DNA from 2 places in the Lysinibacillus sp. FSL W8-0992 genome. Region 2 is predicted to be linked to the other one. Evidence: a T-box and tRNA genes for the amino acid it is inferred to sense, from the RefSeq annotation. Region 2 holds a T-box; the other holds one or more tRNA genes.
What was found. A T-box is a leader RNA that pairs with one kind of tRNA and senses whether it is charged. The one in region 2 lies ahead of leuS (leucine--tRNA ligase), so its partner is inferred to be a tRNA-Leu.
Positions count from the first base shown of each region.

Region 1: it has a tRNA-Leu gene. The T-box ahead of leuS (leucine--tRNA ligase) is inferred to sense a tRNA for this amino acid. The anticodon was not compared.

Region 1 covers NZ_JBBOZQ010000001.1:496,552-501,725, forward strand. Annotated here, with positions in the region: gene NSQ74_RS02290 (CynX/NimT family MFS transporter) at 1-321, shown strand, start outside; gene NSQ74_RS02295 (nitric oxide synthase oxygenase) at 361-1,407, opposite strand; tRNA gene NSQ74_RS02300 (tRNA-Glu) at 1,628-1,699, opposite strand; tRNA gene NSQ74_RS02305 (tRNA-Asn) at 1,701-1,777, opposite strand; tRNA gene NSQ74_RS02310 (tRNA-Ile) at 1,790-1,863, opposite strand; tRNA gene NSQ74_RS02315 (tRNA-Gly) at 1,868-1,941, opposite strand; tRNA gene NSQ74_RS02320 (tRNA-Phe) at 1,951-2,023, opposite strand; tRNA gene NSQ74_RS02325 (tRNA-Ser) at 2,036-2,128, opposite strand; tRNA gene NSQ74_RS02330 (tRNA-Ala) at 2,140-2,215, opposite strand; tRNA gene NSQ74_RS02335 (tRNA-Pro) at 2,231-2,304, opposite strand; tRNA gene NSQ74_RS02340 (tRNA-Arg) at 2,328-2,404, opposite strand; tRNA gene NSQ74_RS02345 (tRNA-Leu) at 2,420-2,508, opposite strand; tRNA gene NSQ74_RS02350 (tRNA-Gly) at 2,514-2,588, opposite strand; tRNA gene NSQ74_RS02355 (tRNA-Leu) at 2,638-2,719, opposite strand; tRNA gene NSQ74_RS02360 (tRNA-Lys) at 2,728-2,800, opposite strand; tRNA gene NSQ74_RS02365 (tRNA-Gln) at 2,818-2,892, opposite strand; tRNA gene NSQ74_RS02370 (tRNA-His) at 2,904-2,979, opposite strand; tRNA gene NSQ74_RS02375 (tRNA-Trp) at 3,017-3,090, opposite strand; tRNA gene NSQ74_RS02380 (tRNA-Tyr) at 3,103-3,186, opposite strand; tRNA gene NSQ74_RS02385 (tRNA-Thr) at 3,193-3,268, opposite strand; tRNA gene NSQ74_RS02390 (tRNA-Asp) at 3,278-3,350, opposite strand; tRNA gene NSQ74_RS02395 (tRNA-Met) at 3,357-3,431, opposite strand; tRNA gene NSQ74_RS02400 (tRNA-Val) at 3,457-3,532, opposite strand; rRNA gene rrf (5S ribosomal RNA) at 3,547-3,662, opposite strand; rRNA gene NSQ74_RS02410 (23S ribosomal RNA) at 3,731-5,174, opposite strand, start outside.
Region 2 covers NZ_JBBOZQ010000001.1:1,916,345-1,921,518, reverse strand. Annotated here, with positions in the region: gene NSQ74_RS09580 (methyl-accepting chemotaxis protein) at 1-1,071, opposite strand, end outside; gene leuS (leucine--tRNA ligase) at 1,300-3,717, opposite strand; T-box leader at 3,808-4,020, opposite strand; gene NSQ74_RS09570 (transposase) at 4,272-4,835, shown strand; gene NSQ74_RS09565 (SulP family inorganic anion transporter) at 4,881-5,174, opposite strand, start outside.

The DNA of each region.
Region 1 (5,174 bases), 1.4 Mb from region 2:
ATCGGCTTTACTGGCCTTGTCATGGAATGGACTAGTCTTGCTGTACTGTGGATGATATTGCTAGGTTTAGCAGGTGGTGCTTCATTTTCTCTTGCAATGATGTTCTTTACACTTCGTACACATACGGCATTTGAGGCAGCTGATTTATCTGGCTTTGCACAATCATTAGGCTATTTATTAGCCGCAGTAGGTCCTATTTTATTTGGTTACTTACATGATTTATTTGGCGGCTGGGATACAGCTGGATGGCTATTTGTTGTCGTTGCGGCATTACTATTCTTCTGTTCGTTTAGAGCTTCTAGAAATGAATATATAAATTAAAAAAGGCAGCTCATCATACTATGAGCTGCCTCTTTACATTTAGTAATGCGGTTTCTGATAAAAATAATTTGGTGTATTATAAACATTGACATAAGGCTTATGAAAAATATGTGTCGTTGCAGGAGATAACGGTGGAATCAACCAAGTCCAGTTGCCTGTTAAGTCACGGCCTGCCTTCTGCTCAGCCTCTTCAAATAGCTTAAATTGCTGTGCAGCAGTATGATGATCGACTATACTTACACCATCTTCTTTAAAGGAATGCAGAACAGCAATATTTAATTCAACTAATGCACGATCACGCCAAAGCGATGCCTGCTTTGTTGTATCGAGACCAAAAATTTCAGCGATCTTCGGTAACATATCATAACGATCATGATCAGCTAAATTGCGTGCCCCAATTTCTGTTCCCATATACCAACCATTAAAAGGAGCTGCCTGAAAATCAATACCTGCCATTTGAAAGCGCATGCTTGAAATAATCGGCACTGCATACCATTTCAACGCTAGTTTCCCCACCTGCGGATGCTCAGGATGGCGAATTGCAACTTCCAATACATCTTCACGTGGAATTGTAAATAATTGAGGTTTACGGTTATCCACCTGTATAACGAGTGGTAGTACATCAAATGCTGTTCCTTCACCCTGCCAACCTAGTGATTCGCATACTTTTGTAAATGGCACAGAATGTGGATCACCAACGATACCAGCTTCCGTCTCATAGCCTGCGTAACGTATAAGCTGATGATTCCAAATCTTTACTCTTCCAGATGCAAATACCGTTATCGTTGGACGAATTTTACCGCCATTTGTTGCAAACCGAATATGATGTAGCAACTTCTCAAATATGCCTTGCTCATATAAAACATCGCGTGCATCCTCAACATGCAGTGAGTGCCAAAATAATCTTCCGATACATTTATTACTATTACGCCAGGCTACTCGTGCACCAAAAGTAAGCTCCTCTGTTGAAGGAATATATACTCCCTCTTTTTCAACTTGCTGTAATCTATTTGTTAGCCATTGTGCAGACTCATTTTGTTCCATTTGATAAAGTGTTAAAAAACGTTGTATCTCTTGTAGTTTCATGTCGTTTTCCTCCATCTAACCTCATATTAGATGAATAGAAATAAATTCACCACGAAAAAATCCATCAGAAAACATACATCTTTTATATATGAAATACTTTGTTCAAATTTATACCGACAGTCGAAAATTCTTCATCAAAATTTTATAAGAACTAAGTAAATAACTCGAAAAAATACAAAGAAAAAGCATGTAGCAACACTATGCTACATGCTTTACTAGATGACCCCTACGGGATTCGAACCCGTGTTACCGCCGTGAAAGGGCGGTGTCTTAACCGCTTGACCAAGGGGCCATGGCTCCGAAGGCAGGACTCGAACCTGCGACAACCTGATTAACAGTCAGGTGCTACTACCAACTGAGCTACTTCGGAATAATTTCTATATGGGCCTAAATGGACTCGAACCATCGACCTCACGCTTATCAGGCGTGCGCTCTAACCAGCTGAGCTATAGGCCCTCTTTGGAGCGGGTGATGAGAATCGAACTCACGACATCAGCTTGGAAGGCTGAGGTTTTACCATTAAACTACACCCGCAAAAAAAGATGGGTCAGGACGGAATCGAACCGCCGACACTTAGAGCTTCAATCTAATGCTCTACCAACTGAGCTACTGACCCGAATAAAGAAAATGGAGGAGGTAGAGGGATTCGAACCCCCGCGCGGTGTTACCCGCCTGTCGGTTTTCAAGACCGATCCCTTCAGCCAGACTTGGGTATACCTCCGGAAATAAATATGGTGGAGCCTAGCGGGATCGAACCGCTGACCTCCTGCGTGCAAGGCAGGCGCTCTCCCAGCTGAGCTAAGGCCCCAATTTTAAAAGATGATCGGAATGACAGGATTCGAACCTACGACCCCTTGGTCCCAAACCAAGTGCTCTACCAAGCTGAGCTACATTCCGTTACTGTCTATCTTATCTTTTTATGGCGCGCCCGGCAGGAGTCGAACCCACAACCTTCTGATCCGTAGTCAGACGCTCTATCCAATTGAGCTACGGGCGCTTAATATTAAAAAAATGGTGCCGAGGGCCGGAATCGAACCGGCACGGTAGTCACCTACCGCAGGATTTTAAGTCCTGTGCGTCTGCCAGTTCCGCCACCCCGGCACATTTGGAGCGGAAGACGAGGTTCGAACTCGCGACCCCCACCTTGGCAAGGTGGTGTTCTACCACTGAACTACTTCCGCATGTGCATAAGATTATTTATCCTGGCAATTATGTAATTAAAATAAATGATGCGGGTGAAGGGAGTCGAACCCCCACGCCTTGCGGCGCTAGATCCTAAGTCTAGTGCGTCTGCCAATTCCGCCACACCCGCAAATATGATGAGCCATGAAGGACTCGAACCTTCGACCCTCTGATTAAAAGTCAGATGCTCTACCAACTGAGCTAATGGCTCATATTATGAATAAAAAATGGCTGGGGTACCTGGATTCGAACCAGGGCATGACGGAATCAAAATCCGTTGCCTTACCGCTTGGCTATACCCCAATATTATTATATGGGGCGACTGATGGGAATCGAACCCACGAATGCCGGAACCACAATCCGGTGCGTTAACCACTTCGCCACAACCGCCATATGAACTATAACAGTAGTTTAATCTAAAAAAAATTGGCAGGGGCAGTAGGAATCGAACCCACACCAAAGGTTTTGGAGACCTCTATTCTACCGTTGAACTATGCCCCTATTAAATAAAACTGGTGGAGGGGGACGGATTCGAACCGCCGAACCCTAAGGAGCGGATTTACAGTCCGCCGCGTTTAGCCACTTCGCTACCCCTCCAAGGGCTGGTGCCGGCGATAGGAGTCGAACCCACGACCTACTGATTACAAGTCAGTTGCTCTACCAACTGAGCTACACCGGCAAATAAAGACGGTCCCGACCGGGATCGAACCGGCGATCTCCTGCGTGACAGGCAGGCATGTTAACCGCTACACCACGGGACCATAATTTGGTTGCGGGGACAGGATTTGAACCTGTGACCTTCGGGTTATGAGCCCGACGAGCTACCACTGCTCCACCCCGCGACAATATTACTTTAAGTTTATAAAATGGTGGAGGATGACGGGCTCGAACCGCCGACCCTCTGCTTGTAAGGCAGATGCTCTCCCAGCTGAGCTAATCCTCCACGTAAAAAAACAAGCGAAGCGACGTCCTACTCTCACAGGGGGAAGCCCCCAACTACCATCGGCGCTAAAGAGCTTAACTTCCGTGTTCGGTATGGGAACGGGTGTGACCTCTTTGCCATCATCACTTCACTTATTCAGTTGAAAGAACTTATTCTCTCAAAACTGGATAAACGTTTCATTGAATGTTTCAAACTTTTTTGGTTAAGTCCTCGATCGATTAGTATTCGTCAGCTCCATGTGTCACCACACTTCCACCTCGAACCTATCTACCTCATCGTCTTTGAGGGATCTTACTTACTTGCGTAATGGGAAATCTCATCTTGAGGGGGGCTTCATGCTTAGATGCTTTCAGCACTTATCCCGTCCACACATAGCTACCCAGCGATGCCTTTGGCAAGACAACTGGTACACCAGCGGTGTGTCCATCCCGGTCCTCTCGTACTAAGGACAGCTCCTCTCAAATTTCCTACGCCCACGACGGATAGGGACCGAACTGTCTCACGACGTTCTGAACCCAGCTCGCGTACCGCTTTAATGGGCGAACAGCCCAACCCTTGGGACCGACTACAGCCCCAGGATGCGATGAGCCGACATCGAGGTGCCAAACCTCCCCGTCGATGTGGACTCTTGGGGGAGATAAGCCTGTTATCCCCGGGGTAGCTTTTATCCGTTGAGCGATGGCCCTTCCATGCGGAACCACCGGATCACTAAGCCCGTCTTTCGACCCTGCTCGACTTGTAGGTCTCGCAGTCAAGCTCCCTTGTGCCTTTACACTCTACGAATGATTTCCAACCATTCTGAGGGAACCTTTGGGCGCCTCCGTTACCTTTTAGGAGGCGACCGCCCCAGTCAAACTGTCCGCCTGACACTGTCTCCTGCCCCGCTAAGGGGCATGGGTTAGAATTTCAATACAACCAGGGTAGTATCCCACCGACGCCTCCTTCGAAGCTGGCGCTCCGAGATCTCTGGCTCCTACCTATCCTGTACAAGTTGTACCAAAATTCAATATCAGGCTACAGTAAAGCTCCACGGGGTCTTTCCGTCCTGTCGCGGGTAACCTGCATCTTCACAGGTACTATAATTTCACCGAGTCTCTCGTTGAGACAGTGCCCAGATCGTTACGCCTTTCGTGCGGGTCGGAACTTACCCGACAAGGAATTTCGCTACCTTAGGACCGTTATAGTTACGGCCGCCGTTTACTGGGGCTTCAATTCGCAGCTTCGCTTGCGCTAACCACTCCTCTTAACCTTCCAGCACCGGGCAGGCGTCAGCCCCTATACGTCACCTTACGGTTTTGCAGAGACCTGTGTTTTTGCTAAACAGTCGCCTGGGCCTATTCACTGCGGCTCTCGTGCGCTTGCACGCTCAAGAGCACCCCTTCTCCCGAAGTTACGGGGTCATTTTGCCGAGTTCCTTAACGAGAGTTCTCTCGCACACCTTAGGATTCTCTCCTCGACTACCTGTGTCGGTTTGCGGTACGGGCACCTCTCACCTCGATAGAGGCTTTTCTTGGCAGTGTGAAATCAGGAACTTCGTCCATACGGACTCGCCATCACAGCTCAACGTTATAGTGTGCGGATTTGCCTACACACACGCCTTACTGCTTGGACGCGCACAACCAACGGCGCGCTTACCCTATCC
Region 2 (5,174 bases):
AATATCGTTCGATGACTCCGCCACATTCGATGTAGCGTCTGCCATACGTTGAATTCCTGATACCATCTCCTCCATCGCACGAACAACTTCTTCATTGTTAGCACGTTGCTGTTCGCTACCACTTGCAATCGTCACAATACTACTCGCCACTTCACTGTTTGAACTACTCACCGTTCCCGTCGAAGTATGAATATTATCAATCGCCTGTTGTAAATTAACAGCTGTCCCATGAATCAAATGGAATGTTTCTTTTAATTTGTACATGGATTGTGTAAATGCTTTAGCAAAAGCAGAAATTTCATTGTTTCCTGCCACTTTAATCTCATCTAAGCCTTTTTCAGCACTGCGAATATCACCATCAGCGAATTGCTCTGCTACATCTTTTAAAACAACAAGAGGCTGTAATAAGCGATTTGTATAAAAGCGAATAATACCAATTAAAATTACTCCACCAATTAATAAAATAATAACAATATAAGGAATCGTATGTTTTAACACATCGCTTTGAACAGCCTGTACATCATTTGCCATCATGTCTACACCGACAAAAGCAACCGTATTTCCTGAACTATCTTTTAATGGTGTAATTGCTGACATTAAAGAACCGTATGTTTCACTTTTTTGTATTGCTGAATAATAGCCATTTTTATCAATAGCCTTTTGACCATCTTTATATGTAAGAACCTCAGATGGATCCCCCATAGCACCAGCCATTTCTTCATCTAACGGTAAACCGTCGACTAAAAATTTCAAATTTTCTCCCTCTGTTGGGGGATATAAAACATAAGCATATAAAAGACCATTATGTATACGTAATGTATTTAACTCTTCCCGCAAATCTTTATATAACGTTGACTTTGCATCATCTGAGTCAATTAATTTTTTATACGCCTCCACATCTACAAGTGAGGCGATTGTTTGTGCTTTCGTTACGCCATCACGACCTATTGCTCCTTCCACGGAATTATTCGTATTCATATATAAAATACCTATCACTAGTCCTACAATTAGGACTACCACAATACTAGCGAACAATAATACCTTATCGCTCAATCTCTGTGACTTTTTCATAAATATTCTCCTTTTCGCATCGTTTTCATTACTATATACATAGAGAATTTTAACCTTTATTAACGCCAAAAGATACATATTTTGCTATAAAAATCTAAAATAACATCTTTTTTACCTAAGTCTTGTCAAATCATGTCGCTTACTTTTCTAATTTACGATTGGCATTTTGGCGAAAAAAAAACCGTGAAGTACGCTATTGAAAAGCGTATTTCACGGTTTTTCCTATTTTTATTTAACAACGATATTAACAAGTTTACCTGGAATTACAATAATTTTTACCAAGTCTTTACCTGCCATATATTCTTGTACTTTTTCATCAGCTAATGCTACTTTTTCGATTTCTTCTTTTGAAGCATCTTTTGCAACGATGATTTTTGCACGTACTTTACCAGCCACTTGAACAGCAACTTCTACTTCATCGTCTACTAGTTTAGACGCATCGTATGCTGGCCATTGCTCGTAAGACAATGTTTCTTCATGACCTAACAGCTGCCATAGCTCCTCTGCGACATGTGGTGCAATTGGTGCTAGCATTTTCACAAACCCTTCAGCGTAAGCCGTTGGAATAACTTCTGCTTTGTAGCAATCATTAATGAATACCATCATTTGTGAAATGGCTGTATTGAAACGAATACCTTCGTAGTCTTCTGTCACTTTTTTCACTGTTTGGTGATATGACTTTTCTAGGAATTTATCGTCTGAAGTTTGAACCTTCGCTGATAATGTACCATCTTCCTCACTGACAAATAAACGCCAAATACGGTCTAGGAAACGACGAGCACCATCTAAGCCATTAGTAGACCATGCAACTGATGCTTCTAATGGACCCATGAACATTTCATAAAGGCGTAGTGTATCTGCACCGTGAGACTCAATAATCTCATCTGGGTTCACGACATTGCCTTTTGATTTAGACATTTTTTCATTACCTTCACCAAGAATCATGCCTTGGTTAAATAATTTTTGGAATGGCTCTTTCGTGTGAACAACACCTAGATCATATAGTACTTTGTGCCAGAAGCGTGCGTATAGTAAGTGCAATACTGCATGCTCTGCTCCTCCGATATAAATATCGACTGGTAACCAACGTTTTAGTAACTCTGGGTCAGCAATCGCTTCCGTATTGTTCGGATCAATATAACGTAAGAAGTACCAGCTTGAACCTGCCCATTGAGGCATTGTATTTGTTTCACGGCGACCCTTCATACCTGTTTCAGGATCTACAACATTTACCCAATCTGTAATATTAGCTAATGGAGATTCTCCTGTTCCTGATGGACGAATATTATCTGTTTTCGGAAGCATTAAAGGTAATTCTGCTTCTGGAACTGGAGTTGTTGTGCCATCTTCCCAATGAATCATTGGAATTGGCTCTCCCCAATAACGTTGACGAGAGAATAACCAGTCACGAAGACGATAAGATACTTTTTTCTCACCTACACCTTTTTCTTCTAACCATTCAATCGCTTTAGCAATACCATCTGCTTTATTTAAGCCGTCAAGGAAGTCAGAGTTAATGTGCTGACCGTCACCTGTAAATGCTTCTTTGTCGATGTCTCCACCTTCAAGCACAGCTACGATGTCTAAGCCGAACTCTTTGGCAAATTCATAATCACGTTCGTCGTGAGCAGGAACCGCCATAATAGCACCAGTGCCATACGTAGCTAACACATAATCAGCAATCCAAATCGGCACTTTTTTACCGTTAATAGGATTCACTGCATAAGCGCCAGTAAATACACCTGTTTTTTCTTTAGCTAAATCAGTACGCTCTAAATCCGATTTCATTTTTACCTTTTCAAGATACGCTTCTACAGCAGCTTGTTGTTCAGCTGTTGTAATTTCAGCTACTAGTTTATGCTCAGGTGCAAGTACTGTATAAGTAGCACCGAATAACGTATCAGGGCGTGTAGTAAATACCGTAAAGTTTTTATCTGTTCCTTCAATGCCAAATGTTACTTCAGCACCTTCAGAGCGTCCAATCCAGTTACGTTGCATATCTTTAATCGATTCTGGCCAATCAACTTCTTCTAAATCATCAATTAGACGATCCGCATAGGCAGTAATTTTCAGCATCCATTGTTTCATTGGGCGACGTTCTACCGGATGTCCTCCGCGCTCAGATTTTCCATCAATGACTTCTTCATTGGCAAGCACTGTACCTAATGCTGGGCACCAGTTTACAGCCACTTCATCTACATACGCTAAGCCTTTTTTATATAATTGAATGAATATCCATTGTGTCCATTTATAGTATTCAGGATCTGTTGTGTTAATTTCACGATCCCAATCATAGCTAAATCCTAGCTCTTGAATTTGACGCTTAAATGTTGCAATATTTTTTGCCGTAAATTCTGCTGGGTCATTCCCTGTATCTAATGCATATTGCTCTGCAGGTAAACCGAATGCATCCCATCCCATTGGATGTAAAACATTAAAGCCCTGCATACGTTTGAAACGTGAAAGGATATCTGTTGCTGTATACCCTTCAGGATGCCCTACGTGAAGTCCCGCTCCTGATGGATATGGGAACATATCAAGTGCATAAAATTTCGGTTTATCCGTTTCATTTTCTGTTTTGAATGTTTTGTTGACATCCCAATATTGCTGCCACTTTTTTTCAACTTGTTGATGATTAAAGCTCATAATATTTCCTCCTTATATATGTTCAATACCACTTATCGTAAGAATTGACAAAATATTTAAAAAATAAAAAAACTCGCCCCTTCCTTTGTCAGAAGGGACGAGAGCATTCTTATCTCCCGCGGTACCACCCAAATTAGTGATTACACTCGGCTCAAGCTTCCTTAACGCGGAAATGACGGCACACATAACACTTATGTACGCAGACTCAGCAGGCGAGTTCAATTTGCATCCCTACTAGCTTCCACCAACCGCTAGCTCTCTAAAAAGAACCACAAATTTACTATTCCTCATCAATGTCTTTACATGTATTGCATTTATTCTAATGGAAAGTCCTAAAAAGCACAAGCCTCTTTTTATCGGTGCCAGGCACGCACACAATTCACACACAATTAGCGAAAAAAATTATTTCCCATGATTTTTGGATAGATTCGTGATATTTCAACCTTTTTCCTTGATAAAAATAAAATTATTAGTTGCTTCTGATACTTTCCTATATTTGACGTTATTTTCATTCATTTTTATGCTATAGAAAACGAAAAAGGAGGAAGTATCGTGTGCCAAGAAAAAAACGACTTTGGTCTCCACATCATTATCATCATGTAGTAATGCGTGGCAACAATCGTCAACCTATTTTTTTGAATGTTGCTGATTACGATGCTTTTTTTCGTGTACTGCAATATGCTTATCAAAAATACACTTTTAGCATTGTTGCTTATTGCATTATGTCTAACCACTATCATCTTCTAATTCAGTCACCTGAAGTTCCACTAGGGAAATTGATGGCGGTCATCAATTGGCGCTACAGTAATTACTTTAAAAAGAAATATCAATATTGCGGTCATCTGTATGAGAGTCGCTATTTTGCAGATCTTGTTCCCTCACAACTAGATATGCTAAGTGTTAGTCGCTATATCCATCGCAATCCTATATCAACAGCTCCACCTATTGTTGCGAACATGGAAGATTATCCATATAGCTCCTATCATCTTTATAAGCATAATACATCACCAGATTACCCATTTCTTAATACGAGTATTCTCAAAAATTGTTTACTTCAAACCTCACAGTTTCATCCTCCATCCTATTGTCAATATTGCGAAGTACAGCAAAGCGAGTAATTGCTAATGCAGTACAAACTGAAAAAGGCTCCACACGATAATTCATCATGTGGAGCTTTTATTTAACCCAGCTTCAATTGTCAGAATCTTTTCTGTGCCTGTCACTCGAGGGTCACCTGAGGAAAAGTCCACGCATTCGTGGAAGGCAAAATGTTTGCAGCCGATGCATTTGTTCATATCTAAATCCTTTAATGCCCTGTTAATAGCATCTCCTGTATGTTCATAGAAATTATCTTCTCCAATTTGATCGTATAAACCATTACGAAGCAGTGCCACTTTTAAATCTTTAGAGACACCCGTTACTAAAACGATGCCACCTTGTGTTGTGAAGTTTTGCAC